2 regions of the Geodermatophilus sp. SYSU D00779 genome follow, and region 2 is predicted to be linked to the other one. Evidence: riboswitches for the same ligand, from Rfam matches in the RefSeq annotation. Region 2 holds a riboswitch; the other holds the start of a gene.
The links. Region 2 has a riboswitch for S-adenosylmethionine ahead of thrC (threonine synthase). Riboswitches for the same ligand answer to the same signal wherever they lie in the genome.
Positions count from the first base shown of each region.

Region 1: another riboswitch for S-adenosylmethionine. It lies ahead of ACI79G_RS24780 (putative leader peptide); the one in region 2 lies ahead of thrC (threonine synthase).

Region 1 covers NZ_JBJGZQ010000061.1:353-7,805, reverse strand. Annotated here, with positions in the region: gene ACI79G_RS24805 (PHA/PHB synthase family protein) at 1-1,171, opposite strand, end outside; gene ACI79G_RS24800 (MEDS domain-containing protein) at 1,502-2,347, shown strand; gene ACI79G_RS24795 (anti-sigma factor RsbA family regulatory protein) at 2,344-3,282, shown strand; gene ACI79G_RS24790 (alpha/beta fold hydrolase) at 3,398-3,946, opposite strand; gene ACI79G_RS24785 (HD domain-containing protein) at 3,990-4,499, opposite strand; SAM riboswitch class I at 4,749-4,843, shown strand; gene ACI79G_RS24780 (putative leader peptide) at 4,837-4,923, shown strand; gene ACI79G_RS24775 (methionine ABC transporter ATP-binding protein) at 5,104-6,138, shown strand; gene ACI79G_RS24770 (methionine ABC transporter permease) at 6,135-6,794, shown strand; gene ACI79G_RS24765 (MetQ/NlpA family ABC transporter substrate-binding protein) at 6,863-7,453, shown strand, end outside.
Region 2 covers NZ_JBJGZQ010000015.1:75,957-97,668, forward strand. Annotated here, with positions in the region: gene ACI79G_RS13835 (polynucleotide kinase-phosphatase) at 1-240, shown strand, start outside; gene ACI79G_RS13840 (branched-chain amino acid transporter permease) at 270-569, opposite strand; gene ACI79G_RS13845 (hypothetical protein) at 592-732, opposite strand; tRNA gene ACI79G_RS13850 (tRNA-Thr) at 879-951, shown strand; gene ACI79G_RS13855 (hypothetical protein) at 1,313-1,438, shown strand; gene ACI79G_RS13860 (sensor histidine kinase) at 1,477-2,817, opposite strand; gene ACI79G_RS13865 (response regulator transcription factor) at 2,948-3,661, shown strand; gene ACI79G_RS13870 (hypothetical protein) at 3,625-4,056, opposite strand; gene ACI79G_RS13875 (dodecin) at 4,251-4,463, shown strand; gene ACI79G_RS13880 (DUF5313 family protein) at 4,551-4,961, opposite strand; gene ACI79G_RS13885 (CBS domain-containing protein) at 5,053-5,484, shown strand; gene rarD (EamA family transporter RarD) at 5,545-6,462, shown strand; gene ACI79G_RS13895 (DUF3263 domain-containing protein) at 6,625-6,993, shown strand; gene ACI79G_RS13900 (LytR C-terminal domain-containing protein) at 7,575-8,771, shown strand; gene ACI79G_RS13905 (alpha/beta fold hydrolase) at 8,846-11,743, shown strand; gene ACI79G_RS13910 (ABC transporter permease) at 11,740-12,609, shown strand; gene ACI79G_RS13915 (HAD family hydrolase) at 12,742-13,563, opposite strand; SAM riboswitch class I at 13,624-13,754, shown strand; gene thrC (threonine synthase) at 13,767-15,068, shown strand; gene ACI79G_RS13925 (cold-shock protein) at 15,275-15,475, shown strand; gene ACI79G_RS13930 (SDR family NAD(P)-dependent oxidoreductase) at 15,865-16,752, shown strand; gene groL (chaperonin GroEL) at 16,966-18,594, shown strand; gene ACI79G_RS13940 (glucose-6-phosphate dehydrogenase) at 18,766-20,172, opposite strand; gene ACI79G_RS13945 (fibronectin type III domain-containing protein) at 20,305-21,712, opposite strand, start outside.

The DNA.
Region 1 (7,453 bases), on a different contig from region 2:
GGGCGTTGTTGCCGAAGATGTCGAGGAACTGCTCGTGCAGCCGAGCGGGCAGGTTCGTCCCGTCCGCGTTCCAGGCGAGGACGTCGAACGCGGGCGGGTCCTCGCCCATGAGCCACTGCTGCACCAGGTAGTTGAAGATCAGGTCGTCCGGGCGCATCCACGTGAACATCGACCCCATCTGGCGGGCGGTGATGACGCCGCGCCGGCTGGAGTTGCGCCGGGCGACCTCCAGCATCCGCGGGCCGGAGAAGGCGCCGAGCGGAGCCTGGCTGGAGAAGTCGAGCAGGGTCACCGCGTAGCCGGCGGCGTGCACCCGGTCGTCCCCCGTCGCGGCGAGGTGGTTGAGCGCCGTCGTCATCACCTGGCCGCCGGCGCACAGGCCCAGGGTGGTGACGTCGGAGGCGCCGGTGACCTCACGGGCCACGTCCACGGCGGTGAGGACGCCCTGCGCGTACTCGTCCAGGCCCCACTCGGACTGCTCCCTCGTCGGGTTGCGCCAGCTGATCATGAAGACCTGCAGGCCCCGGCTGACCGCGTACTCGACGAGGCTGCGTCCCGGTCGCAGGTCGAGGAAGTAGAAGCGCCCGATGGGCGGCGGCACGATCACCAGGGGCCGTTGCCGGACGCGCGGCGTCGAGGGGGTGTACTGGATCACCTCGATGACCTCGTCCCGGTGGACGACGGCGCCCGGGGTGATGCCGAGGTCCTCGCCCACGGTGAAGGCGCTGCGGTCCACCTGGCGGGGCAGCCCGCCGTTGCGCACGAGGTCGTGGAGCATGTTCCGGAACCCGCGGACGACGCTGACCCCAGCGGTGTCGAAGGCCCGCTTGAGCGCGGCCGGGTTGCCCAGCAGGGTGTTCGTCGGCGCCATGGCGCTGGTGAGGGCGTTGAGCACGAAGCGCACCTGCTCGACCTCGCGCCAGTCGGCGCCGCCGGCCTCGAAGTCCTCCACCAGGCGGCCCAGCGACGCCGCGGCCGCCACGTAGGACTGGGCGAGCCGGCGGTACCCGGGGTGCAGCGACCAGGCGGGGTCGGCGAAGCGCTTGTCCTTCGGGGAGGGCGCGACGTCGGCGGTGCCCCGGAGGATGTGCACGGTGTCCCGCCCGAGCCGGACGGCCTCCCGCGCCATCGGCCGGGGCTGGGTGAACGTCGCGACCAGACCCCGGGCCATGCCCCGCGGAGAGGGGAGGCCGACGGGCTCGCCACCCTCCACCGGAGCCGGCGTACCGGGATCCTCCGGCGCGAGCCGGTCCTCGGCTGCCGGGCGGGGCCGGCCGGATGTGCGCGGACGGGGTGGGGTCGTCGTCACGGTGCCTCCGTTGTGAGCTGGGTCACAGGCCCTCCGACGGTAGCCCGTCTCCTCGGTACCGGGCACCCCCTGCGACGGCCGCGGGGTCCGCGCCTGCCGGGCCGGCGTCGGACCTCCCGCCCCGGCCCGTGCACCGGGTCGATGAAGGCCGGCCCCTCCCGTCCGAGCGGACCCGGCGGTAACCTCGCCGACGTGAGCGCCCTGCGGAGGCTGGACGCCCCGACGGGTCTGCGCCCCGGCGACCACGTCTGCTGGACGTTCGCCGACGCCGCGGACTTCACGGCCGCCGTCCTGCCCTTCCTCGACGAGGGACGGCGGCTCGGCGAGCACCTGCTGCTCGTCGGGGCGTCGCGACCGGAGCTGCTGCGGGCCCTGGCGCCGCTGCCGGGCCGGGACGAGATGCTCGCCGGCGGGCAGCTGGAGGTGCGCAGCACCGCCGAGGTGTACGCCTCCTGCGGGCAGCTCTCACCGGCCGAGCAGGTGGCGGCGTACCGGAGCCTGGTCGATGCGGCACTGGCGCGCGGACGCACCGGCCTCAGGGTCGCCGCCGACGTCACCCCGCTGGTCCGCGGCGGGGTCGACGCCCGGGGACGGCTGCACGTCTACGAGCAGCTGGCCGACGCCCTGATGGGCAGCGTCGCCATGACGGCGCTCTGCCTGTACGAGGCATCGCTGGGGGCGGAGGTCCTCGGACCGGTGACCCTCCTGCACCCCGACCAGCACTCCGGCGAGGAGGAGCCCCTCGCCCACCTGTCCGGGCGGGGCCGGACGCTGTCGCTGCACGGCGAGGTCGACGTCACCCAGGCCGACGGCTTGTCCCGCGCGCTCGTCGACGTCGCCCGCGGCACCCCTGGGGAGGTCGTGCTCGACCTCTCGGACCTCCGGTTCCTGGACGTCGCGGGCGCCCGCGCGCTGGCCCGGGCCACCCAGGTGCTCCGCGGGGCCGACGTGCACCTGCGGCTGGTGCGGGCCCCTCGGACGGCCGCCCTCTGTCTGGGGCTGTTCGGCCTGGACGGCGGGGAGACGGTGCCGGCGTGAGCCGGGTCCGCCCGACCGGCGACTGGGACGGGAGGAGCTTCGCCCACGAGGCCTTCGCGTTCAGCGCCGACCAGGAGCTCGTCGACCGGGTCGTCCCGTTCGCGGTGGAGGGGTTGTCCCGTGGGGAGCCGGTGCTCGTCGTCGCCGGCGAGCGGGTCCGGACGCTGCTCACCCAGGAGCTGGGCGCGGACGTGCGTCGCCTGGCGACCTTCGCCGCCGCGGAGACCTGGTGGCAGGGCGGGCACCGCACCCTGCACGCCTACGACCGGGACCTCCGGGCCCTGCAGGCCGTGGCGCCGACCTGGCGGCTCGCCGCGGAGCCGACCTGGCTGGCCCGCGACGACGGGCGGGAGTGGAGCCGGTTCGAGGCCGTCGCCAACCGCTGCTACGCCTCCCTGCCGTACTACAGCCTGTGCCTGCACGACCGGCAGCGGCTCCCGACGTCGGTGCTCGACGCGGTGGCGCGCACCCACCCCCTCACCTGGGGTGGCTCCGCACCGGTCCCGGAGCCGGCCTACGAGGGGCCGGAGCAGTTCATCCGGTCGGTGCACCCGGTCTGGGCCCAGCGGCCGGCGCGCGCCTCCGTCGCCGTGCTGACGACACCTCGGGAGGCGCGCCGCACCGTGTCGGCAGCGGCGTTGGGCTGGTGGCCGGCGCGCGTCGGCGACGTCGTCCAGGCCGCCCACGAACTGGTGGTCAACGCGCTGCGCGTGGCGGCCTTCGCCGAGGTGTCGTCCTGGACCGACGGGGACACCCTCGTCGTCGAGGTCGCCGACTCCGGGCCGGGCCTGCCGGACGAGACCCTCGGCTACGTCCCGCCTCCCGAGGGCCCCGACGGCGCCCGGGGGATGTGGCTGGCGTGGAGCCTGGCCGACGACGCGGCGGTCGACTCCCACCCGGCGGGCACCGCCATCCGGCTGTTCTTCCACCGCTGACGAAGGACCATCCCCACGCCTCGCGGGCTCGGCGCGGGACCCTAAGAGGTGGCCGGACGGTGGGCGTCGGACGACGACGCGCGCGTCTGCGTGCGTGGCGACCGTGCGGCTGTCGCTACGACCAGCGGTCGATGAACTCCACCGTCGCGGTGTCGACGTCCACGGGGTTCGATGCGCTCAGGAAGTGCCGCCCGCCCTCCACGACGCGGAGCTCGGCGGCGGGGCTGTTGACGAACAGCGTGATCTCGTCCTCGGCATCGGCCACGGAGTGGACCGGGTCTGCAGTGCCCTGCATCCGCAGGACCGGGCACCGCACGCTGTCCAGTCGGCTGAGCAAGCCGTCGCGGTCACGCAGGTTGATGCTGCTGATGCGGAGACGCTCCCGTCCTGCATCGCCGGCGTGGTTCTCCTGGTGTACCGCGTGCCAGAACGCGCGCTCGTCGGGGGGCACGTCCTCGCCGAGGCCCTCGTGGAGGACGGCGTCCACGAGCTCGACCGGGATCACCCAGTCGTCCCCGACGCTCCCGGCGAGTGCGTCGATGGCCGGCGTGCAGAAGTCGATCCCGTCCCAGCACCCGAGGTCCCGGCTGCGCTGGCTCTCGGAGTCCATCGAGGTGCCGAGCGGGATGATGCCCTTCACCGTGCGGGGGTCGAGCATGGCCATGCGGGCCGCGAACGGCGCAGGGGAGCCGGGGTGGCGGACCGGGTCAGACGAGGACGCGGCGTCCGGAGCGGGTGTCGGCGGCCTCGGCGGCCAACAGGATCCGGCGGGCCGGGCGGTAGCGGCCCTCGCGCAGACTGCGCGCCTTCTCGGGGTCGACCCGCGCCAGCTCGGCGTTCGAGGCGAGGTTGTGCGCGTTGTCGGCCAGCTTGACCAGCCGGCCGAGCGGGTGCGCCGCGGCCCGGCGGATCAGGCCGGCGATGTAGGGCTCGCCGGGGCGCCGGGTGACCGCGTCGATCGCCTCGACGACGACCTCCGGGACGCCGAGGGAGCGGAGCCGGTCGAGGTCGTAGCGCCGGGTGGGGTCGGGGTGGTCGCGGGTGTCCTCGACGATGTCGTGCAGCGCGCCGGCCATCTCGGCGTGGGGGCCGTGGCGGCGCAGGGCCTCGGCGATCGGCCGCAGGTGGGCGAGGTAGTAGTCGCGGCCCTGCTTGTCGACCTGGCCCTGGTGCGCGTGCAGCGCGAGCAGGTGCGCGTCGGGAACGGTGAACCCCACGCTCCGAGGCTAGGCGCTGGGTGTGACACGGGTGCAGCAGCCGGCCGCGGGGCACAGGGTGGTCGTGGGCTCCGACGTCACCGACTCCGTCCTCCTGGTCACCGGCGGGGGGGGGGCAGCGGCATCGGCCGGCCCCCGCGGCCCGGTCCTGAGGAGAGGACCGTGCGAGGGCGCACGGGCGCACCTGTGGGCGAGGTCGCAGGTCCGGCGTGTCGGTCGGGCCGGTCGGCTCAGTAGAGTCGATGGGCAACGCCATCCGGAGCGGCCGAGAGACCTGGCTCGACGACGCCGCAGCAACCCCCCGCCCCGGCGGACGAGGGTGCTACTGCCAGGACCGATGGAGGACACGATGACAGGCCCAGCGCCCACGTGGGCCCGCCGGCACGTCGACCTGTGCCGCACCGCCGCGGCCCTGTGTCGCTGACCGCCCGGGCCTCGTCGCGGTAGCTGCCCCACCGTTCGGGGCACACAGCCGCTGCTGGTCCGTCGTCCCCGCGCCGCCCGGACGTCGTCCGGCCGTCGGTGCGGCCCTGCCCGGGGCTGCCCGTCGGCCGGCGCCGACCGGATCTCGTTCCCGCCTGCTCACCCCGAGGACTGCCCGCCCGTGATAGATCTGCACGACGTCCGCAAGGTCTTCCCCGCCCGGAGGCGGTCCGGGGAGGTCGTCGCCGTCGACGGCGTCACCCTGCAGGTCGGGGCCGGCGAGTTCGCCGGCGTGGTCGGCCCGAGCGGGTCGGGCAAGAGCACGCTGGTGCGCCTGGTGAACCTGCTGGAGCGGCCCACGTCGGGGTCGGTGACCGTCGACGGCCGGGTGCTCACCGAGCTGCCGGACGACCAGGTGCGGCAGGCGCGCCGCTCCATCGGGATGGTCTTCCAGCACTTCGAGCTCCTGGACTCGCGGACCGCCGCCGGCAACGTCGAGCACCCGCTCGAGCTGGCCGGCGTGGGCCGGGCCGAGCGCCGCCGCCGGGCCGTCGAGCTGCTGGAGCTGGTCGGGCTGGGGGAGCGGGCCGATGCGCACCCCGGGCAGCTCTCCGGTGGGCAGAAGCAGCGGGTGGCGATCGCCCGGGCCCTGGCCGGCCGCCCGAAGGTGCTGCTCTGCGACGAGGCGACCTCCGCCCTGGACCAGGCCAGCACCACCGGCGTGCTGGAGCTCCTGCGCCGGGTGCGCTCCGAGCTCGGCCTGACCGTGCTGCTCATCACCCACGAGATGGCGGTCGTCAAGGCCGTGTGCGACAGCGCCGTCCTCCTCGAGCGGGGCCGCGTCGTGGACAGCGGCCGGCTCTCGGAGGTCCTGACCCGGGAGCACTCGCCGCTGAGCGACGCTCTGCTGCCCGCGCCGCTCGCCGACGCCGGCGCCGGCCACGACGGGGTCCTCCTCCGGGTGACCGTCACCGACCGCACGCCCGAGACCGTCGTCCTGCAGACCCTGGTCGGGCAGCTGGGGCTCGCGGTGGAGGTCGCCGGCGGTTCGGTGGAGACCGTCGCCGGGGGCCGCTACGGCCGGTTGCTCCTGCGGGCCACCGGCGACCTGAGCCGGCTGGACGGGGCGCTGCGCGGTCTGCGCGACGACGGCGTCCTCATCGAGGCGGTACCCCGGGACACGGGCGCGGTGGCGGCGACGGGAGCGGGCCGATGAGCGACTGGACCCGCGTCTGGCCGCAGCTGGTCGAGGCGACCGGCGAGACGCTGTACATGGTCGGGGTCTCGGCCCTGCTCACCGTGCTGCTCGGCATCCCGCTCGGGATCCTGCTGACCATCACCGCCCCCGGCGCGCTGACCCCGCGGCCGCTGCTCAACCGGTTCCTGGGGCTGGTGGTCAACCTCGGCCGCTCGCTGCCGTTCATCATCCTGCTGTTCCTGGTCGCGCCGGTCACCCGCGGCATCGTCGGGACGACGATCGGCTCGACGGCGGCCATCGTGCCGCTGACGATCGGCGCCGTCCCCTTCCTCGCCCGCCTGGTGGAGACCAGCCTCCGGGAGGTCGCGCCCGGGAAGGTCGAGGCGGCGATGTCCATGGGCGCGCGCCGCCGGGACGTCGTCCGCACCGTGCTGCTGCCCGAGGCGCGGCCCTCGCTCATCGCCGGGATCACGGTCACCGTCGTCGCGCTCATCAGCTACTCGGCGATGGCCGGCGCCGTCGGCGGTGGCGGGCTCGGCGACTTCGCCATCCGCTTCGGCTACCAGCAGTTCCGGACCGACATCACCCTGCTGACCGTCGTCCTGCTGCTCCTCGTCGTGCAGGCCCTGCAGTGGGCCGGCGACCACTGGGCGCGCCGGCTGGCGCACGTCTGACCCCGACCGACCCCGCGGTGGCCGGCCGGCCACCATCTCCCCACCACCGTCCGAGGAGGACCCCCGTCATGCGTTCCCGTCTCACCTCGCTCCTGGCCGCGTCCGCGGCGACCGCCCTCCTGGCCGCCTGCGGCGGTGGCGAGGCCGAGCTGTCCGCGGCCGACGAGCCGCTGCGGGTGGGCGCGTCCCCGGTGCCGCACGCCGAGATCCTGCGCTTCGTCGACGAGAACCTGGCCGCGGACGCCGGCCTGGACCTCGACATCGTCGAGTTCACCGACTACGTGCAGCCCAACGTCGCGCTGGACGACGGGTCCCTGGACGCCAACTACTTCCAGACCATCCCGTACCTGGAGGAGCAGGAGGCCAGCGCCGGCTACGACTTCACCCCGCTGGCGCCGGTGCACATCGAGCCCCTGGGCATCTACTCGCAGTCGCTGACCGACCTCGCCGCCCTCCCCGACGGCGCGACCGTGGCGATCCCGAACGACCCCACGAACGCCGCCCGGGCGCTGCGGCTGCTGGAGGCCAACGGGCTGATCACCCTGGCCGACACCGGCGACGCGGCGCCCACGTCGCTGGACGTCCAGGACAACCCGAAGGACCTGAAGATCTCCGAGGTCGAGGCCGCGCAGGTGCCCCGGTCGCTGGCCGACGTCGAC
Region 2 (21,712 bases):
AAGGTCCGCGGACGCGAGTACCTGCGGCTCGTCTACGGCCCGGACTACACCGAGCCGCAGCACCTCGAGCGGCTGCGGGAGCGCTCGCTCGGGCGCAAGCGCGGACTCGCCCTCCGGGAGTACGCGCTCGGCGTGGAGGGACTGGAGCGGTTGGCCCGGGGCGAGCCGCTGTGGCGGGTGCACGAGTGCGTCTTCGCCGTCCTGGCCCTGGAGTCCGAGCCGGTCGACCCGCGGCTCTGACCCGTCGTTCGCCGGCGGCTGAGCCCGGCTCAGCCGCCGGCGAACGCGGTCGCGAGGGCGACGTGGACGACGGTGCCGGCGAGGATGCTGACCAGGGCGTTGCGCCGCCACAGGTGCAGACCGACGGTGACCGCGACCGCGACGACGAAGGGCAGCGCGGCCACCGCGCCGTCGGTCGGGACGTCGCGGAGCGTGTAGGCAGCGAGGACCGCCATCACACCGAGCGGCATGTGCCCGCCCACGTGGGTGACGACGGCGCTCCCGCGCATGGGCGCCAGGACGGCGAACCGCGCGGCGCGCAGGCCCCACGTGAGGGCGGAGACCGCCACGACCGCGGCGACGGATCCGGGCTCAGGCGCGGACGGCCTCCCGCTCGGACGGGCGGACGGCGTCGCCGCGGCCGTCCCGGCGGCCGAGGCCATGGCGCAGCAGGAGCAGGACGGTGGAGGCGGCGTACGCGACCGGCATCATCTGCCCGTGCAGGAGCAGCATCGCGGTCTCCCACCAGACCGTGAAGCGACTCGAGGGCTGACCGGGTGCCCGAGTCGCAGCGGACCGGCGCGGCTCCCGGCGGACGCCGAGGAGCCTCTTCCCTGCGGTCTCCCTATGCTCGTCCCCGGGACCTGGTCCCGTGTCCCGCCGGCGTGGCGCAACTGGTAGCGCACCCGACTTGTAATCGGGCGGTTGGGGGTTCGAGTCCCCCCGTCGGCTCACACAGCTCACGTCGTCCGGTGCCGGCGGTCCCGGCGGGCAGACGGACGGCAAGAACGCAAACGGACGGCAAGAACTCGGTAAAGCGTCGTCCGGCCCGATACCGGAACGCATCCGTCCTCCCTAGGGTCCCCGGCCGTGACCACAGCGGTCCAGCCCGTCTCGGGCCGGACCGGTACCGCATCGGAGCTGCCGCACGGAGGTCGTGGCCGGGACTCCGGCCACCCTCCCGCTCGCGTCCGGGGAGCCGGACGCGCGAGGTGGGTGTCCGGCCCCTGCCACCGGTGCCCGGTCACGGCGCCAGCGCGGGGGCACTCGTGCGCGGCACGTCCGGACGACGACGGAAGGATGGGATGTACCGGTGTCACCACTGGACCTGGTCATCATGGCGGTCATCATCGTGCTGATCGCGCTGACTGCAGGCGTGTACTGGCACCAGAGCAGGCGGGCCGAGCGCCACCACGACGCCGGCACGGCCAGGGAGTAGGCCCGAGGACCGGCACCGCCCGGCGGCCGGGGCGGACCTCAGCCGCCGGGCTGCCGGGCCGGGACGGCGTCGTCCTCGCGCACCGCCGTCGGCAGCAGCAGCGTGAACACCGGCGGCGACACCCGCGTCAGGGTCAGCCGGCCCTGCTCGGCCTCCACCAGGCGACGGGCCAGGGCCAGGCCGATGCCGTGTCCGTCCCGGCGGTCGGCCTGGCGGGCGAAGAGCACGTCCTCGGCGTCGTGGACGCCCGGGCCCTCGTCGGCGACGTCGACCGCGACGGCTCCGGGGGCCTCGCGGACGGCGACCGTGACCGTTCCGCGGCCGTGGGTGACGGCGTTGTCGAGCAGGACCCCGAGCACCTGACGCACCGCCGCGCCCGACGCCCGCGCGTGCGGGGCGTCCGGGTCGACCCGCACGGCGAGGTCGCGGCCGTGCAGTGCCAGGCGCGCGCCCCACTCCGGCGACAGCTCCCCGATCAGGGTCTCCAGGTCCAGCGGCTCCACCAGAGCGTCCCGCGCGCGCTGCCCGACCCGGGCCAGGGTCAGCAACTCGTCGATGATCGCCTCGAGGCGGTCGGCGTCGACCAGGGTCGCGGCGATCGCCGGCCGCGGATCGGCGTCGGAGCGCTCGAGCGCGGCCTCCAGGCGCAGCCGCATGCCCGCCAGCGGGGTCCGGAGCTGGTGGGAGGCATCGGCGGAGAAGGCGCGCTCGCGGGCGAGCAGCTCGTCCAGGCGCATCGCGGTCGCGTCGAGCGCGGCCCCCACCGCGTCGATCTCCTCGATCCCGCCCCGGTGGCTGCGGACGCTGAAGTCGCCGTCGCCCAGCCGCCGGGCGCTCTCCTCCAGGTCCTCCAGCGGCCGGGCCAGCCGGCGGGCCTGCCGTCGTCCGACCAACCAGGCGACGGCCACCGCGGCAGCCGCCAGGCCGGCCATCGCCCCCCAGAGGACGCTCACGTTCCACAGCACGGTGGTCCGCGGGGTGGCCACGAGTACGGCGCCGACCACGTCGTCGGAGTGGGTGACGGGGAAGGCGGCCAGCAGGAGGTCGCCCCCCGTCCGCGAACCCACCCCACCGTCGAGGGCCTGGGAGAGCAGCTCGGAGTGGTCGCCCGGGACGGCGCCGGCCCGTCGGTCGCCGTCCTCGTCGTAGACGGCGACGGCGTAGTCCTCGTCGTAGACCTCGAGGTCCTCGGGGTCGATCGGGTCCCCGTCGTAGACCTCCCCCGAGACCTCGATCGCCACGTAACTCGCGGCGCGCTCGAGGTGGGTGCGTTCGTGCTGCACCAAGTAGTCGAGCACCGCCACGGCCAGGGGGACCGCGAACAGGCAGGTGGCGAGCACGGAGGTCAGGACGGCGAGAGCGATGATCCGGGTCCGCACGGGCGGGACCTCCCTCCGGCGGTCACGGTGCTCGGGACCGTCAGCGTGCTCCGGCCGGCGGGCGCTGTCACCGCATCCCGCCGCGGCCGGACGGGACCCGCGGCCGGGGACGGGGTGCCACCATGCCCGCATGGCCGGTCGAGTGCTGCTGGTCGAGGACGACACGTCCATCGGCGAGGCGCTGGTGTCGAGCCTGCGCAGCCACGCCTACGACGTGGCCTGGGAGCGCACCGGTGCCGCGGGTCTGGCCCGCGCCGCGGCCGCCCCGGTCGACCTCGTCCTGCTCGACCTCGGCCTACCGGACCTCGACGGCGTGGAGGTGTGCCGGCAGCTGCGGGCCACCCAGCCGGGGTGCGTGCTGGTGATGCTGACGGCGCGCTCGGCGGAGATGGACGTCGTCGTCGGCCTGGAGGCGGGCGCCGACGACTACCTGGTCAAACCGGTCCGGCTGGCCGAGCTGCACGCCCGCCTCCGGGCGCACCTGCGCCGCGGTGGCAGCAGCGGGACGACGGGGCCCGCCGTCCGCGCCGTGGGTGACCTGGTGGTCGACGTCGCCCGGCACCGGGTCACGGTGGCCGGCGGCGAGGTGCACCTGCGACCCAAGGAGTTCGACCTGCTCGCGCGGCTGGCCGCCCAGCCCGAGGTGGCGCACAGCCGGGAGCAGCTGATGGCCGACGTCTGGGACGAGAACTGGTTCGGCTCGACGAAGACCCTCGACGTCCACGTCGCGGCGCTGCGGCGCAAACTGCAGGAGGTCGCCCCGCCCGGCCGCCGGGTACCGCAGATCGTCACCGTGCGCGGGCACGGCTACCGGTTGGAGCTGGCCGCCCCCGACGGTCGGTAGCCGGTGGCCGGCCGGTCGAGGACGTCCGGCGCGGCCAGGGTCAGCGCCCAGGTGGCGGCGCGGGAGACGGTCCCCCCGCCGATGTCCGGGACGTCGACGTCGGCCAGGCGCTCGACGCGGATCGGCCCGCGGGTCAGGACGGTGTGCACCGTGTCGAGCACCGTGTCGAGGCAGCGGTGCGGGTGCGGGGTGTCCCGGGACACGTGCGCCTCGACGGTGAGCAGCTCACCGCCGTCCGGGGCGCCGGGGCGCTCGTCGGCCGCCCAGCTCGGGGCGATCGAGGTCGGTGCCGGAGCCTGCGCCCACTGCAGGGCCGCGGCGTAGTTCAGCAGCAGGGGCGCCAGCACGGGGTCGCGGGTGAGCAGACCACCGACCACGAGGTGTAGATCCGTCATCGTCGTCCTGCCGCGGGTGTCCGAGGGGCGGGGAGGGATTCCCTCCACGCTAGGCGGTCGGCGGCCGGTGCGGGACCAGCGCCGGGTAAGGAATGGGTAAAGCCCGTCCCGTGGTGGGCCGGGCGGCCCGCCGCTAGCGTGGCGCTCGGCCGGCGCCGAGACGACGGCGCCGGCGCCGAACCCTGGAGGCGGCCGTGTCCGACCACGTCTACCGGCTGAGCGAGATCGTCGGCAGCAGCCAGACCAGCGTCGACGACGCCATCCGCACCGCGATCCGCAAGGCCGCGCAGACGGTGCGGCACATCGAGTGGTTCGAGACCAGGGAGATCCGCGGCCAGGTGGTCGACGGCGACGTCAACTACTTCCAGGTGCGGCTGTCCATCGGCTTCCGCGTCGAGGACCAGTAGGACCTCCCTACCCCCACGCCTCGCAGGCGCGGCGCGGTGCCCCGGACGGGGGCCAGGGCGCCGAGCTCGTGAGGCGGGGGTCGTTCTTCAGTCGAAGCTGCCGGCGCCGTCCCGCCGGTAGGGGGAGCGCCGCTCGAGCTGCTCCCGCTCGCTGCGCTCGGCGCGCAGCCGCGCCGCCGTGCCCGGCGGGTAACCGGCCTTGGCGACCCGGTGCTCGGTGGTCTCGACCATGAACGCCGTCGAGAAGATGAGCCCCATGAGCAGCCCGCCGGCGGCGGCGGAGAGCCGGTAGACCAGCGGCACGGGGACGACGGCGACGCACAGCACGAGCACCGGCAGCAGCTGCACCACCGCCCGCGTCAGGTGGCGGCGCACCCAGCCGGGCTCCGTCGTGTCGGCCAGGACCCACGGGGAGAGCTCCCGCGGCAGCCGGCCGCCCAGCGCGTAACGCACCCACTGCAGCGGCGTGGGCCGACGCGTCTCGGTACGGGTTCGCACACCGACGACGGTAGGCCGCTCCGGGCGTTGCCGGGGGCCTGTGACCGGGAGCACACTCGGCCCGCGCGACCCGACGGCGAGGAGGTCCGGCATGCACATCCGTCAGCTGCTCCGCCGCAAGGGAGCCGACGTCGCCACCGTCGACGCGGCCGCCAGCGTCCGCACCGCCCTCGCGCTGCTCGCCGAGCACGGGGTCGGTGCCCTGGTGGTCTCCCAGGACGGACGCCGCGTCGACGGGATCGTCTCCGAGCGGGACGTCGTCCGGGCGCTGCACGAGCGCGGCGCCGGGCTGCTCGCCGACCCGGTCGCCAGCGTGATGACCGCGCAGGTGCACACCTGCGTCCCGGACGCGGGCGTCGAGGAGCTGGCCCGCACGATGACCGAGCACCGGGTGCGGCACGTCCCCGTCGTCGAGCACGGCGCCCTGGTGGGCATCGTCTCCATCGGCGACGTCGTCAAGGCCCGGCTCGACCAGCTGGAGGAGGAGCGCGCCCAGCTGGTCGACTACATCCAGACCGGGTGAGCGACCCCGTCCTCCTCACGGCCACGGGTTCGGGACGGGGCCAGGCGTAGCCTGCCACGCGTGGACGAGCGGCGCGCCGGGGTCGCCTCCGGACTGGCCGCGTACGGCCTCTGGGGGCTGTTCCCGCTGTACTTCCCCCTGCTCGAGCCCGCCGGCGGGCTGGAGATCGTGGCCCACCGGGTCATCTGGTCGCTGCTGTTCGTCGCCGTCCTGCTGACCGCGGTGCGCGCCTGGCCGCAGGTGCGCGCGACGGTCACCGACCGCCGTGCGCTGCTGGTGCTGTCCGGCGCCGCGGTGCTCATCGCCGCCAACTGGCTGGTCTTCGTCTACGCCGTCAACTCCGGGCACGTGGTCGAGACCTCGCTGGGCTACTTCATCAACCCGCTGGTCAGCGTGCTGCTCGGCGTCGTGGTGTTCGCCGAGCGGCTGCGCCGGCTGCAGTGGGTCGCCGTCGGGATCGCCGCGGTCGCGGTGGGCGTGCTCACCGTCGACTACGGCCGCCCGCCGTGGATCGCCCTGGCGCTGGCGGTCAGCTTCGGCCTGTACGGGCTGATGAAGAAGCTGGTCCGCGTCGCGGCCGCGCCCGGGCTGTTCGTGGAGACCGCGCTGGTCGTCGTCCCCGCGGTGGTGGTCCTCGCCGTCCTGCACGCGCGGGGGGAGGGGACGGCGGGCAGCGCCGGCACCGGACACCTGCTGCTGCTCCTGAGCTCGGGCGTGGCGACCGCCGTGCCGCTGCTGCTGTTCGCCGGCGCGACGCGGCGCATCCCCCTGTCCACGGTCGGTCTGCTGCAGTACGTCACGCCGCTCATGCAGCTGGCCATCGGCGTCTTCCTCTACGGGGAGCCCATGCCGCCGGCCCGGCTGGCCGGCTTCGTCATCGTCTGGATCGCCCTGGCCGTCTTCACGGTCGACAGCCTGCGCAACGCCCGCGCCGGAGTCCGCGGGCGGAGGGTGGAGGCCGCGCCCGCGCCGGTCTGAAGGAGGACCCCCTCGCCCCCGCCACCCGGCCCTCTCCCGGGGCCCGCCGCGAGCTCGCGAGTGGTGGGGAGGAGAGGGTCCTCCCACCTGCACGGGGCGCCGGTGGCTCCGGGATGTCGGTTGGCGGGACTACCGTCGGGGGTGTTCCGAAGGAGGACTCCCGTGTCTGCCGAACCAGCTCCCGCGGTCTCCCCGCCGGGGGGCGAGGTGCCTCTTCCCCCGGCGGCCGACCCGACCCCCGCTCCCGTCCCCGACCCGCCCGCCCGACCCGGTGGCCTGACCCGCCGCGAGCACGAGATGCTCGCGTTCGAGCGGCAGTGGTGGCGTCGGCCCGGTGCCAAGGAGACGGCCATCCGTGACCGCTTCGGCCTGGCCCCGACCCGCTACTACCAGGTGCTGAACGCCCTGGTCGACCGGCCTGCGGCACTCGAGGCCGACCCGCTGCTGGTGCGGCGGCTGCGCCGGCTGCGCGCCGCGCGCGGACAGCGTCGATCGTCTCAGTTCCTGGGCAACGGAGGCCGCGCCCTCTAGATTTGGTCACCGTGGGCAGGCACGCCGCGCCAGGCGGTGACGGAACGGACCGGGGGAGCACCCCCGTCCCGCACGGACGACGCCGCACCGACGGCCCGCCCGCCGCGCCTCCGGCCGCACGCGAGCTGGGCGACCGCCCGACGGCGCCCAACCGCAGTCGCGCCGACCGACGGCGTGACGGACTGCTCGAGGCGGGGGAGGACCCGGGTCGCCCCCGTCCCCCGCAGGGCCGCCCGGTGCCGCCGGCCGCCCCGCCACGCGCCGCCGTCCCGGCCCGCGCCGCCGCACCCGCCCGCCCTGCCGTCCCGGCGGCGTCGCGCGGTGCCTCCGCTGCACGGAGCGGCAGCTCGGCCGCCGGCGCTGCACGTGCCGCCGTGCCCGCCGCCCAGGGCAGCCGCGCCGCAGGAGCCCGCCGCGCCGCTGCGGTCCCCGCCCGTCCGGTACCGGTCCCGGTCGCCGGTGCCGCGCCGTCCGCCGACCGTCCGGCGCCGTCGGCCGCCCGCCCCGCGCCTTCGGCCGGTCGCCCGCGGCCGACCCCGTCCGCCGACCGGCGGCCCGCGGAGCCCGCGCCGCGGACCCGCATGCGGCTGCCGGTGCCGCCGTCCGCGGCCGCGGCGCCGGCCGCGCCGGCTGCCCCCCGCACCACCGTCGCCCCGTTCCAGGCGGTGCCCACGCCCGAACCGGCCGACGACCCGGCGCCGGCCGCCCGCCCCGCGGAGACACCCCGCCGCCGTGCCGCGGACCGGGTCCGCCCGTGGGCGGCCGACGCGGCGTCGGTCGGCGCCGCGGTGACGACGGGTCACCCGGCCGCGGCCCAGCCCGCCGACGAGCCCGCCTGGTCCTCCGGCCGGCCGCCGGCCGCCGCGTCGTCCCCCGGCGCCGCCCCGGGGTACCGCGACTGGACCAGCCCCTCCCGGACCCGCGACGAGGCCCCGCCCGCGCCGCCGGCCACCGAGGCGATCCCCGACCGCACGCCCGCCGGCTCGTCCCGCGCGGCCGCGCCCGCGACCGAGGCCATCCCCGACCGCACGCCCGTCCACGACGACGAGTACGACGACGACCGGTACGGCGACGAGTACGACGACGACCGGTACGGCGACGCGGACCCGCCGGACGACCACGAGGACCGCCGCGGGCCGGACACCGGCAGCTCCACCGGCGTCGTCGGGGGCCGCGCCGCGTTCCGTGCGGAGCGCCAGGCCGCCGAGGCCGAGCGGCTGCGCGCCGTCCGCGCCGCCCGCCAGGAGGAGCGGCGCACCACCGGGGTGCGCCGCGCCGCGGTGGGCCTGCTGGCCGTCGCCGTCGTCGCCCTCGTGGTGCTCGGCGTCTACTCCTTCACCTCGCCCGAGGCCCAGGAGGTCTCGCGCGACGCCTCGACCGAGCCCAGCGCGACGGTGCCGGCCCCCGCCGTGCCGAGCTCCGCCCTGCCGCCGCTGGACGTCCAGCCGCTGCCGCCGGTCGACGCCGCGCCCGCCACGCCGGTGCGCGTGCCCGTGACCGTGCTCAACGCCACGGGCGTCCCCGGCCTGGCGGGGGACATCGCCGCGGAGCTGACCTCCGGGGGCTGGTCGTCCGCGGGCGTCGGGCAGTACGACGGCGCCGACGTCGCGACGACGACCGTCTACTACACCGACGGCGACCAGGCCCAGTACGACGCCGCCATCCAGCTCGTCCAGCAGTTCCCGGAGATCAGCGGCCCGGCGGTGCGCTTCTTCGAGGTCCCGGACGTCGGGACGCCCGGTCTCGTGGTCGTCACCACCGGCGAGTGGCTGCCCTGACCGGTTCCGCCCGCCTCCGGAACCACCGGGCGCGGCCGCGCGTTGGCGGCTCCGTGCGTCCCGTTCGCGGGCCCGTGCGTCCCCGCCCGCGTCCCGGCGCCCGCGCGACGTCCGCCGCCCTGCTCCTGCTGCTCACCCTGGCCGTGGCCGGGCTGCTGCCCGTCGTCCCGGCCGCGGCGGCCGAGGACGTCACCACCGAGGAGGCACGGGTCCCCGTCGGCACGGGCGCGGACGCCGCCGAGCTCGACACCACCCTGTACCTGCCCGCATCCGCGACGGCCGACGAGCCGGCGGCGGCGGTCGTCCTCGCCCACGGCTTCGGCGGCAGCAAGGACTCGGTGGCCGACGACGCCCGCGACCTGGCCGGCCGCGGCTACGTCGTCCTGACCTACTCGGCCCGCGGCTTCGGGGAGAGCACCGGCCGGATCGGGCTGGACGACCCGCGGTTCGAGGTGGCCGACCTCTCCGCGCTGCTCGACCGGCTCGCGGGGCGCGACGACGTCCTGCTCGACGCCGAGGGCGACCCGCGGGTCGGCGTCGCCGGGGCCTCCTACGGCGGCGCCCTGGCCCTGCTCGGCGCCGGCTACGACGACCGCGTCGACGCGATCGCCCCGCAGATCACCTGGAACTCCCTGACCGCCGCGTTCTTCCCCTCGCAGGTGGGCGAGCCGGCCGCGGACACCGTCGCGGCCACCCCGCAGGCGGCCGACGGCGGGGTCTACAAGCGGCTGTGGTCGGGCCTGTTCTTCGGCGTCGGGTCGGCCCCCACCGGCGGGCTGCTCGGCGCGCTCGGCGGCGGCGACGGAGACGGCGACGGCGACGGCGCTGCCGCGGCCGGCGGCCCGCCCGCGGACCTCCCCGCGGACCTCGGGTCGATCGACCCGGCGGCGGTGGACCCGCAGGCGGTCGAGCAGCTGCTGACCTGCGGCCGCTTCACCGCCGAGGTCTGCGCGGCGTACCAGTCCGCGGCGTCCACCGGCACGCTCACCCCCGAGATCGCCGCCGTGCTCGACCGCAGCAGCCCGGCCGCGGTGCTCGACCGGATCGACGCCCCCACCCTGCTGGTCCAGGGCACCCAGGACTCGCTGTTCGGCCTGGGCCAGGCCGACGCCAACGCCCGCGGCATCGCCGCCGACGGCACCCCGGTGAAGGTCGTGTGGTACGCCGGCGGCCACGACGCGCAGGCCTCCGAGCGCACCACCGAGGAGCTGCGCGAGCAGGTCGCCGGCTGGTTCGACTGGCACCTGCGGGGCCGGGGTGAGGACCCCGGCACCGGCTTCGAGTTCCCCGCCCCGACCGGCGTCACCGCGACCGTCGGGACCGTGCAGGGCGGCAACCGCACCGTGACCGCGCCGGCGTACCCGGGCCTGGCCGGCACCGAGCCCGCGCAGCGCCGGGCGGTCGCCGTCGACGGTCCGCTGCAGCCGGTCGTCACGCCCCCCGGTGGGACGCCGGCCGCGATCACCGTCGTCCCGGGGCTGGGCTCGCTGGCCTCGGCGCTGGCGGGGCAGTCGTTCGAGATCCCCGGCCAGTTCGCCGCCTTCGAGAGCGAGCCGCTGGACGAGGCGGTGGAGGTCGTCGGCGCCTCCACGATCGACCTCGGCGTCGCCTCGCCCGGCGGCTCGGCGACCCTGTTCGCCAAGCTCTACGACGTCGCCCCCGACGGGACGGCGACGCTGCCGTCGGGCCTGGTCGCACCGCTGGCGCTCACCGGCCTGTCCGCCGACCCGACCGCGCCGACGCGGGTGAGCGTGACGCTGCCGGGGATCGTGCACCGCTTCGAGGCCGGGCACACGATGCGCGTGGTCGTCTCCTCGACCGACCAGGCGTTCGCGCTGCCGGCCGAGGCGGCCGTCTACTCCGTCGCGCTGGCCGGGGGCGGGGACGCCGCCGCCCTCGCCGTCCCGGAGGTCGGCGGGCGCACCGAGGCCGCCGACGGCACCTCCCGCTGGTGGGTGCTGCTCGGCGTCGTGGTGGCGCTGGGCCTGCTCGGCTGGCTGGCCGCGCTGCTGTGGGGACGCCGGCGCCGCCGGCGGGTCTCGGTGGTCGAGCCCGACGGCGAGGACGTGCCGCTGCGCTTCACCGGCGTCTCCAAGGCCTACAAGGACGGCTTCGTCGCCGTCCGCGACCTCTCCTTCGAGGTGCGCCGCGGCCAGGTCCTCGGCCTGCTCGGCCCCAACGGCGCGGGCAAGACGACGTCGCTGCGCATGCTCATGGGGCTGATCCGGCCGACCGAGGGGCGGATCACCGTCTTCGGCCACGAGATCCGCCCGGGCGCGCCGGTGCTGTCCCGGCTGGGGTCGTTCGTCGAGGGCACCGGGCTGATGCCGCACCTGTCCGGCCGCGACAACCTGCGGCTGTACTGGGCCGCCACCGGCCGCCCCGCCGAGGACGCGCACATGGCGGAGGCCATCGAGGTCGCCGGCCTCGGGACCGCGATCGACCGGCCGGTGCGCCGCTACAGCCAGGGCATGCGCCAGCGGGTCGCGATCGCCCAGGCGATGCTGGGGCTGCCCGACCTGCTGGTGCTCGACGAGCCGACCAACGGGCTGGACCCGCCCCAGATCCACGCCATGCGCGAGGTGCTGCGCTCCTACGCGGCGACCGGCCGCACGGTGATCGTCTCCAGCCACCTGCTCAGCGAGATCGAGCAGACCTGCAGCCACGTCGTCGTCATGGCCAAGGGGCAGAAGATCGCCCAGGGCACGGTCGAGGAGATCGTCGGCACCGGCGGGTCGGTGCTGGTCGGCCTGGCCGACGACGCCGACACCGAGCGGGCGGCCGCCGTCCTCACCGGGCTGCCCGGGGTGACGGTGGAGCGGACCGACGAGGGGCTGGTCGCCGACCTCGACGGCGCCGGCCGGGCGCGGGCGCTGCAGGCGCTGGTGGCGGGCGGCATCGCGGTGGACGCGTTCACGCCGCGCCGGCGGCTGGAGGACGCGTTCCTGGCACTGGTGGGGGAGGACGCGTGACCACCGGGCACGTGCAGCCGACCGGGGCGGTCGCCGGGTACCGGCCCGAGCGCACGCTGCGGCTGTCGGTCGAGCTGCGCCGGCAGTTCAAGCGCCGGCGCACCCTCGGCGTCCTGGTGCTGATGGTGGCGCTGCCGCTGGTCCTCATCGCCGCGCTCCAGCTGGGCGGCACCGAGGAGGCCGAGGAGAACAGCCGGATCAACCTCGTCGACGTCGCCACCGCCAGCGGGCTGAACTTCACGCTGTTCGTGCTGTTCGCGACGACGAGCTTCTTCCTGGTCGTCGTGTACGCGTTGTTCTTCGGCGACACGGTGGCCAGCGAGGCCCAGTGGGGGTCGCTGCGCTACACCCTGGCCACCCCGGTGCCGCGGATGCGGCTGCTCCGGCAGAAGTGGCTGGCCGCCCTGGTGCTGTCGGTCGGCGCGCTGGTCACGCTCGTGCTCACCGCGCTGCTCGCCGGCGGCATCGCGTTCGGCTTCGACGCCGTCCGGACACCGGTCGGCGTCACGCTGGGCCAGGGGGAGGGGCTGCTGCGGCTGGCCGGGATGGTCGGCTACCTCGCCGTCCACCTGCTCGTCGTCGGCACGCTGGCGTTCTGGCTGTCCACCGTGACCGACGCGCCGCTGGCCGCGGTCGGCGGGGCGGTGTTCACGATGTTCGTCTTCGCGATCCTCGACCAGGTCGAGCAGCTGGGGTCCATCCGCGACTTCTTCCCGACCGCGGAGGAGTTCGCCTGGACCGACCTGCTGCAGACCCCCGTCGACTCCGGCGACCTGTTCCGCGGCGTCGTCCAGTCGCTGGTCTACGCGGTGGTGTTCACGGCACTGGGCTTGCGGCACTTCTCCCGCCGCGACGTGACGTCGTAGCAGGAGGTGAGCCGCCCTGCGAGGGCGGGACGCGGGGACGGGCCCGGAGGGTCCTCCCCGCGTTCGCGCGCAGCGGCTCCGCGCAGCAGGGGGACGGCAATCGGCCGCGGTGCGATCCGGAGGATCGCAGTGTCACAGCGACGCGCGGACGGCCTGGGCCCAGCCCTCGCCCATCGGGGCGTCGGTCACCGACACGTTGGGGACGGCGGCCAGCAGGTCGGCCATGCCGTCGACGGTGGCCCCGTTCGCGGTGATCCACAGCCGGCCGACCGCGGGCGCCATCTCGAGGTCGCTGACGCTGTCGCCGATGGCCACCGCCTCGGCCGGGGTCAGCCCGCGCCGCTCGAGGTCCCAGGCGATCGCCGCGCCCTTCGTGATCCCGCGCGGCATCAGGTGGTAGACCCGCACCGGCGCCTCGGCGGGTGCCAGCGTCGTGCGGGCCGTGCGCGGCAGCGCCCCGTTGTCCTTGAGGGTGAGCCAGCCCAGCCCCCGCTCGGCGAGCCAGGCGTCCACCGCCAGCGGGTCCAAGCGGCCGCGCAGCAGGGCGTCGGTCTGGTGGGTGGCGTGCCACGGCGCGTGCCACTCGACCTGCCCGGGGTACTGGGCGACCAGGGCGTCGACCACCCCGAGCTCGGCCATCACCGCCATCGGCGTGCGCCCCGCGTGCTCCGCGGGCAGCGCGCCGGTCAGCCGGTGGGTCCGCCGGGCGGCGTCCCAGCTGATCGTGGCGCCCAGCTCGGCGATGGCGCCGTCGGCGGCGAAGATCCGCGCCGCCTCCACCACCTGCTCGAAGGTGCGGCCGCTGACCAGCACGAGCGCCACGCCGGCGCGGTGCAGCTCCAGCAGGGTGGCCGCCGGCTCGGCGGTCAGCTCACGTCCCTCGGTGTGCCAGAAGGAGCCGCGTGGGCCGACCATCGTGCCGTCGAGGTCGGTGTAGACGACGCGCGTGCTCACCAGCCCATCCTGGCCCGGCCCACTGCGACGCCCGCGACGTGGGTAGAGTCCTGGGCGTTCCACTCATCCAGAGGGGCAGAGGGACACGGCCCGACGAAGCCCCGGCAACCGCCGCACCGCGCGTCCGCGCAGCGGAAGGGTGCCAATTCCGTCCCGCGCGGCTCGACGGCCCGACGCGGGGAAGATGAGGAGGTAGTCGTCGCATGACCCTGACCGCTCCCGGTTCTCTGCAGGCCGACTCCGGCGCGGGCGGCCCCGTCCCGCCGTCCCCGGCCCGCGGGCTCGTCTGCCGCAACTGCGGCGCCACCTTCGGCCTCATCGCCGAGCACGCCTGCGCCGAGTGCTTCGGCCCGCTGGAGGTCGACTACGACCCCGAGCTCATGCGGGCGGTCACCCGCGAGCAGATCGAGGCCGGCCCGCAGAACATCTGGCGCTACGCCGCGCTGCTCCCCGTGGGCCAGGACCCGGCCGACCGCGTCACCCTCGACCCGGGCATGACCCCGCTCGTGCGCGCCGACCGGCTGGCCGCCGAGCTGGGCCTCACCGGCGGGCTGTGGGTCAAGGACGACTCGGCCAACCCCACCCACTCCTTCAAGGACCGCGTGGTCAGCCTGGCCGCCACCGCCGCCAAGCGGTTGGGCTACGCGAAGATCGCCGCCGCCTCGACCGGCAACCTGGCCAACTCGGTGGCCGCGCACGCCGCCCGCGTCGGCCTGCCCTCCTTCGTCTTCATCCCGTCGGACCTCGAGCCGGGCAAGGTCGTGCAGTCGGCCATCTACGGGCAGACGCTGGTCGCCGTCGACGGTTCCTACGACGACGTCAACCGGCTGACCAGCGAGCTCGCCGAGACCGACGAGTTCGAGGACACCGCCTTCGTCAACCAGAACGTGCGGCCCTACTACGCCGAGGGCTCCAAGACGATGGGCTACGAGATCGCCGAGCAGCTCGGCTGGCGGATCCCGGCCCAGGTCGTCATCCCGATGGCGTCGGGCTCGCTGCTCACCAAGGTGGACAAGGCGTTCCGCGAGCTGACCGCGGCCGGCATCGTCGAGGCCACCGAGTGGACGATCTTCGGCGCCCAGTCCGCCGGCTGCGACCCCATCGCCACCGCCTTCGACAACGGCTGGGACGTCGTCAAGCCGGTCAAGCCGACCGGGATCGCCAAGTCGCTGAACATCGGCAACCCCGCCGACGGCCCCTACGCCCTCGACGCCATCCGGCGCACCGGCGGCGCCGTCGGCCGGGTGGACGACGCCCAGATCGTGCGGGGCATCCGCGACCTGGCCCGCACCACCGGCGTCTTCGCCGAGACGGCGGGCGGCGTCACCACCGCGGTGCTGCGCCAGCTGGTCGAGGACGGTCGGCTGGACCCGGCGGAGGAGACCGTCATCCTCAACACCGGCGAGGGGCTGAAGACCCTCGACCCGCTGGAGCCGGTCGTCGGGCCGACCCACCGGGTGGCGCCGTCCCTGTCCTCGGTCCGGGGCGCGGGGCTCATCGGCTGACCCGCCGGGGTGGTGCCGGGTCGCGGGGGACGGGTGTCCCCCTCGATCTGGGGTCCCGTGTGCGTGAGCCTGCTCTCACCACGCGTTTTGTGCTGTACGTTCTCCCGCGGTTCGGTTCCACGTTCGTGATCTGCGGGCGGAAGAGCTCGACCCGGCCTCCCTGGTCGGTGGGAGGTCGTCCGCAGGCACGAAACGTGGGAGCGCACGTGGCACAGGGCACCGTGAAGTGGTTCAACGCCGAGAAGGGCTTCGGCTTCATCGCCGTCGACGGCGGTCAGGACGTCTTCGTCCACTACTCGGCCATCCAGATGGACGGCTACAAGAGCCTCGACGAGGGCCAGCGGGTCACCTTCGAGGTCGTCCAGGGCGAGAAGGGTCCGCAGGCCGACGCCGTCCGCGTCGCCTGAGCTCGCGTAGGCGAGCACCCGGCACAGCGCCTGAGAACCACCTCAGCACGACCACCGAGGCCCGGTTCCCCGAGAGGGGGCCGGGCCTCGGTGCTGTGCTGACCGTCGTCCTCCGGACGACACCGCGACCACGTCTCGTCCACGTGTCGCGTCGAGCCCAGCCGTTGCCCGACGTCCGGGGGCCTCCGGCCCCCGCGCCGCCGGCCGACCCTCGCGGGGCGGCTCGCTCGGACACCGCCACCCGGTGCCGTCCCCGTGGTCCGTCGAGCGCGTCCGCCCGCGCTGCGAGCCGGTGCCGCAGCCGTGGGCGGGAGTGTGGTCCCGCGCGCGTGACCGCGGGACGCTGCCCCCGGGAGGCGCGGTCGGCGCCGGGGGACGAGGGGGTGGCCATGTCGCGCGTCGCGATCGTCACGGGTGGTGCATCCGGGATCGGACGAGCCCTGGGGACGGCGCTGGTGCGCCGCGGGGACCGGGTGGTCCTCGCCGACGTCGACGGCGCGGCGGCCGAGGAGGCCGCGGAGCGGCTGCGCGCCACCGGGCCCGGCACGGCGACGGCTGCCGTCGTCGACGTGCGCGAGGCGGACGCGGTCGCCTCGCTCGTCACCGGCACCGCGGAGCGGCACGGCCGGCTGGACCTGCTGTTCAACAACGCCGGTATCGGGATCGGCGGGCCGGCGGAGGAGCTGGCCCTGGCGCACTGGGGCCGGACCCTCGACGTCAACCTCCGGGGTGTGGTGCACGGCGTGCACGCCGCCTATCCGCTGATGGTGCGCCAGGGGCACGGCCACATCGTCAACACCGCGTCGCTGGCCGGCCTCCTGCCGTCGCCCGGGTCCGTTCCGTACGCGACGACGAAGTGGGCGGTGGTCGGGCTGTCGCTGAGCCTGCGGGCGGAGGGCGCCCCCCGGGGCGTCCGGGTGAGCGTCGTCTGCCCCGGTGGTGTGGACACGCCGATCCTCGACAAGGGGATGCCCGCCGACCTGCCGCGGGTGCCCAGCGTCGAGGGGATCGACACCCGTGCCCTCATCACCCGGTTCAGCGGTGGGCGGCTGTACAGCGCCGAGGCCCTGGCCGCCGACGTCCTCCGCGGCGTGGACCGCAACCGGGCGGTCATCGTGGCGCCGCGTCAGGCCCGCGTGATGTGGCGGCTCATGCGCCTGTCCCCGTCGCTGGTGCTGCGCGTGTGGGGGGCCGCGGCGGCCCGCGGCCCCTGGGGCCCTGCGGCCCGGCAGGCGCCGGCGCCCGTGCCGACCGCCGAGGTCTCGGGAGGTCGCTGACGGCCCGGAACAGCCGCCCGGGTCACCCCGTTCTTGCACTCGGCAGGGGCGAGTGCCAGACTCGGGTTGGCACTCGACAGTGCCGAGTGCCAATCAGGTCGGAACGGTGAGGCACTGGTGTGCGGGCCGACGGAGTGCCCGCCGCGCTGGTGTCGTCCGTCGCGGGCGCCGGTCCCGGCCGTGCAGCGATCCATGCATGGAGGACATCACCACATGGCCAAGATGATCGCCTTCGAGGAAGAGGCTCGCCGCGGCCTCGAGCGGGGCATGAACACCCTCGCCGACGCCGTCAAGGTGACCCTCGGCCCGAAGGGCCGCAACGTCGTCCTCGAGAAGAAGTGGGGCGCCCCCACCATCACCAACGATGGTGTGAGCATCGCCAAGGAGATCGAGCTCGAGGACCCGTGGGAGAAGATCGGCGCCGAGCTCGTCAAGGAGGTCGCGAAGAAGACCGACGACGTCGCGGGTGACGGCACCACCACCGCCACCGTGCTCGCCCAGGCGCTCGTCCGCGAGGGTCTGCGCAACGTCGCCGCCGGCGCCAACCCGATGGCCCTGAAGAAGGGCATCGAGAAGGCCGTCGAGTCGGTCACCGAGTACCTCCTCTCGACCGCCAAGGACGTCGAGACCAAGGAGCAGATCGCCGCCACCGCGTCGATCTCCGCCGCCGACACCGCCATCGGTGAGCTCATCGCCGAGGCGATGGACAAGGTCGGCAAGGAAGGCGTCATCACCGTCGAGGAGAGCAACACCTTCGGCCTCGAGCTCGAGCTCACCGAGGGCATGCGCTTCGACAAGGGCTACATCTCGCCCTACTTCGTCACCGACGCCGAGCGCATGGAGGCCGTCCTCGACGACCCGTACGTGCTCGTGGTCAACTCCAAGATCAGCTCGGTCAAGGACCTGCTCCCGCTGCTGGAGAAGGTCATGCAGTCGGGCAAGCCGCTGGCCATCATCGCCGAGGACGTCGAGGGCGAGGCCCTGGCGACCCTGGTCGTGAACAAGATCCGTGGCACCTTCAAGTCGGTCGCCGTCAAGGCCCCCGGCTTCGGTGACCGCCGCAAGGCCATGCTCGCCGACATCGCCATCCTTACCGGTGGCCAGGTCATCAGCGAGGAGGTCGGCCTCAAGCTCGACACCGCCGACGTCTCCCTGCTGGGCCGCGCCCGCAAGGTCGTCGTCACCAAGGACGAGACGACGATCGTCGAGGGCGCCGGTGACAGCGACCAGATCGCCGGCCGGGTGAACCAGATCCGCGCCGAGATCGAGAAGTCGGACTCCGACTACGACCGCGAGAAGCTGCAGGAGCGCCTGGCCAAGCTGGCCGGTGGCGTCGCCGTCATCAAGGCCGGCGCCGCGACCGAGGTCGAGCTCAAGGAGCGCAAGCACCGCATCGAGGACGCCGTCCGCAACGCGAAGGCCGCCGTCGAGGAGGGCATCGTCGCCGGTGGTGGCGTCGCCCTGGCGCAGGCCACCACCGTCGCGTTCGAGAAGCTCGACCTCGAGGGTGACGAGGCCACCGGTGCCAACATCGTGCGCGTCGCGCTCGAGGCGCCGCTGAAGCAGATCGCCGTCAACGCCGGCCTCGAGGGCGGCGTCGTGGCGGAGAAGGTGCGCAACTCGGAGACCGGTCAGGGCCTCAACGCCGCGACCGGCGAGTACGTGGACCTGGTCGCCAGCGGGATCATCGACCCCGCCAAGGTGACCCGCTCGGCGCTGCAGAACGCCGCCTCCATCGCGGCGCTCTTCCTCACCACCGAGGCCGTCATCGCCGACAAGCCGGAGAAGGCCGCCCCGGCCGTGCCGGGCGCCGACGGCGGCATGGGCGGCATGGACTTCTGAGTCCCGCCCGCCCCTCGCGCTGAGGGGCACCGCACCACCAGCACTGCCCGGCAGGGGCGGTCCCGCACTCGCGGGGCCGCCCCTGTCGGCGTTCCGGGGCTCTCGGACGGCGGCCACCCTTCAGGGGCCCGCGCCGAGCGTGCGAGGCGTGGGGGGAAGGGTGGTCCTTCTTCAGCGGCGTCCGTCGCCCAGCAGCCAGCCGCACGGCTCGGCCAGCGCCTCGGCCTCCTCCGGGCCCCAGGAGCCCGGCGCGTAGCGGTGCACCTGCGGGGGGCGCTGCTGCAGCGGGGCGAACGCCCGCCACGCGTGCGCCAGGCCGTCGCTGCTGGTGAACAGCGACCGGTCGCCGACGAGCACGTCGTGCAGCAGGGACACGTAGGGCGGCAGCGGCGTCCCCCCGGGGACGTCGGCCAGCTGCAGCGTGGCCGTCGCCGTGGCGAGGGAGAGGTCGGGACCGGGTTCCTTGGCGACGACCTGCAGGTCCACCGCGCCCGACCCCGACAGCGACAGGGACAGCACGTTGCCGTGGCCGGGGACGTCGGTGACCGGCCCGTCGGGACGGCGCAGCAGCAGGCTCACCCGCTGCTCGCTGGCCGCCATCCGCTTGCCGGTCCGCAGCACGAACGGGACGCCGTGCCAGCGGTCGGTGTCGACCCACAGCCGGGCGGCGACGTAGGTGTCGGTCCGCGAGTCGTCGCTGACGCCCTCGATCTCGGTGTAGCCGTCGAACTGGCCGAGCACGACCTCGTCGGGGTCCAGGGGCCGGAAGGCGGCGAGCACGCCCTCGCGGGCCTCCTGCAGGTCGGCGGGGTCGAAGCTGGCCGGCGGCTCCATCGCGACCTCGGCGGCGACCTGGAACAGGTGGGTGACCAGCATGTCGAGGGCGGCACCGGTGGCGTCGTAGAACTCCGCGCGCTGGGCGACGTCGAGGTCCTCGGGGACGTCGACCTGCACCTGCGCCACGTGGTCGCGGTGCCACGCGTGCTGGAACAGGCCGTTGGCGAAGCGCAGCACGTGCAGGTCCTGGGTGCCCTCCTTGCCTAGGAAGTGGTCGATCCGGAAGACCTGGTCCTCGTCGAGCACGGAGTGCACCAGGTCGTCGAGCTCGCGGAAGCTCTCCGGCGAGGTGCCGTAGGGCTTCTCGTAGACGACGCGTGCGCCCTCGGTGAGCCCGTGCTGCCCCAGTGCCCGGGTCAGCTTCTCGAAGGCCGACGGCGGCACGGCCAGGTAGTGCACCAGCTGCGGGTCGCCGCCCAGCTCCTCGCGCGCCTCGCCGAGGACGTCGAGCAGGCTGCCCGGGTCGGACTCCGCGAAACCGCCGCCGGCGAAGCGCAGCCGCGCGGCGAACTCCTCCCACGGGCCCTGGTCGGGGTGCGGGCCGAACTCGGTGAGCGCGTCGTGCACCAGGTCGGCGAAGTCCACGTGCGAGACGTCGCCGCGGCCGTTCCCGACCAACCGCCAGTCCTCCGGGAGCAGGCCGCGCTGGGCGAGCTCGAAGAAGGCCGGCAGCACCATCCGGCGGGACAGGTCACCGGTGGCGCCGAACAGGACGAAGACGGTCGGGGGGAGGTCGGTCACGCGGGTCGGTGTGCCCGCGCGGTGGCGCAGTCACGCGTGCGCACCGAGGGCCCGCCCCCGCGAACGGGAACGGGCCCTCGGTGTGTCCGGGGTGTCAGGGCCCGGCTGCTGCCCCGACGTGTGCCGGCCGGATCAGCGCGACCGCGTCAGAGCCGCGACCGTGCTGGCCCCCGAGTCGGAGGTGACGTTGAACCGGTTGTTGGTCGGCAGGACCGGACCGTTGCGGAGGTCCACCGACCAGGTGCCGTCGGCCAGGACCGGGACGTTGACCTGGATGACCGCGCCGCTGCCCGCGACGTCGCCGACCCGCAGGTGCACCCGGTTGGCGCTGGTGTCCTGGGCGGTGCCGGAGATCCGGTACTCGCGCCGGTCGGCGCGGTACTGGGCCCGGCTGACCGTCACGACGTCGCTCGGCTTGACGACCGCGTTGACGCCCGTGGCCGTGGTGCTGCCCGTGCGCTGGGTGCCGGCCAGGGCGAACACCTGGACGGTGTAGTCGACGCCGTTCGTCAGGCCGGTGACCGTGCCGGAGGTGGCCGTGGCGGCGACCGCTGCCGTCACCGGGGTGGCGGCGCTGCCGACCGGCGGCGTGGCCACGACCTCGTAGCCGGTGATCGCACTGGTGGGGTTGCCCGGCTGGGCGGCCGTCCACTCCGCCGTGACCGACTCGTGGCCGGCCAGGACGCGGGTGAGCGAGGGCGCCGTCGGAGGCACCACGACCGGCTCGGTCGGGGTCTCGACGGTGCCGCCACCCCCGGTGCCGTCACCCGTGCCGCCCGTGCCGCCACCGGTGGTGTCGGGGTTGGTCGGGTCGGTCGCCGGGGTGATGCTGCCGTCGGCGTTGAGCGTGCCCAGCTGCACCACGGGGCTCCACTGGCCGTTGGTGGCCTCGAGGATGAGCCCGTAGGCCTGCTCGGCGACCAGGCCGTGGATGGTCGCCGAGTTCTCGCCGGGGTTGGCGCCCTGGCGGACGGCGATCTCCTGCCCGGTGACCCCGTCGACGACGGCCACCCGGTACTGGGTGACCGGGTTGGCGTCCACCGGCTGGGCCGGGGTCGTCCAGGTCAGCGTGACGTCCGTGCCGCTACGGGTCGCCGTGACGCTCGTGGGAGGCACCGGGGCCTGCGAGGCCGGACCGGCCGGGCAGCCACCGAAGCCGGGGCCGTCGGTCTCGCCGAACTCGTACAGCGAGTTGCCGAGGGCCAGCTCGCCCGAGTCCTGCATCCAGGAGGTCACCACGTGCTCGCCGTCGAGGACGCGCTCGGCGTCGGCGGCGGAGTACATGCCGAAGGTGACCGAGAAGGCGCCGTCCCCAGCGGTGCCCGTGACCTCGTACCCGGGGCCGCCGTTGGGCTCGGCCGGGTCGACGACCGGCGTCCAGCCGATCGCCCGCTCGCCGATGAGGGTGGGCGGCGTGCTGGGGTCGGGACGGCGCATCTCCGGGTTGACCACCTCGACGACGAAGCGCGAGAGGTCGAAGCGGGTGCCGAAGTCGTCGCCGTAGGTGCCGCTGATGGTGACCGTGCCCTCGACGTCGCCG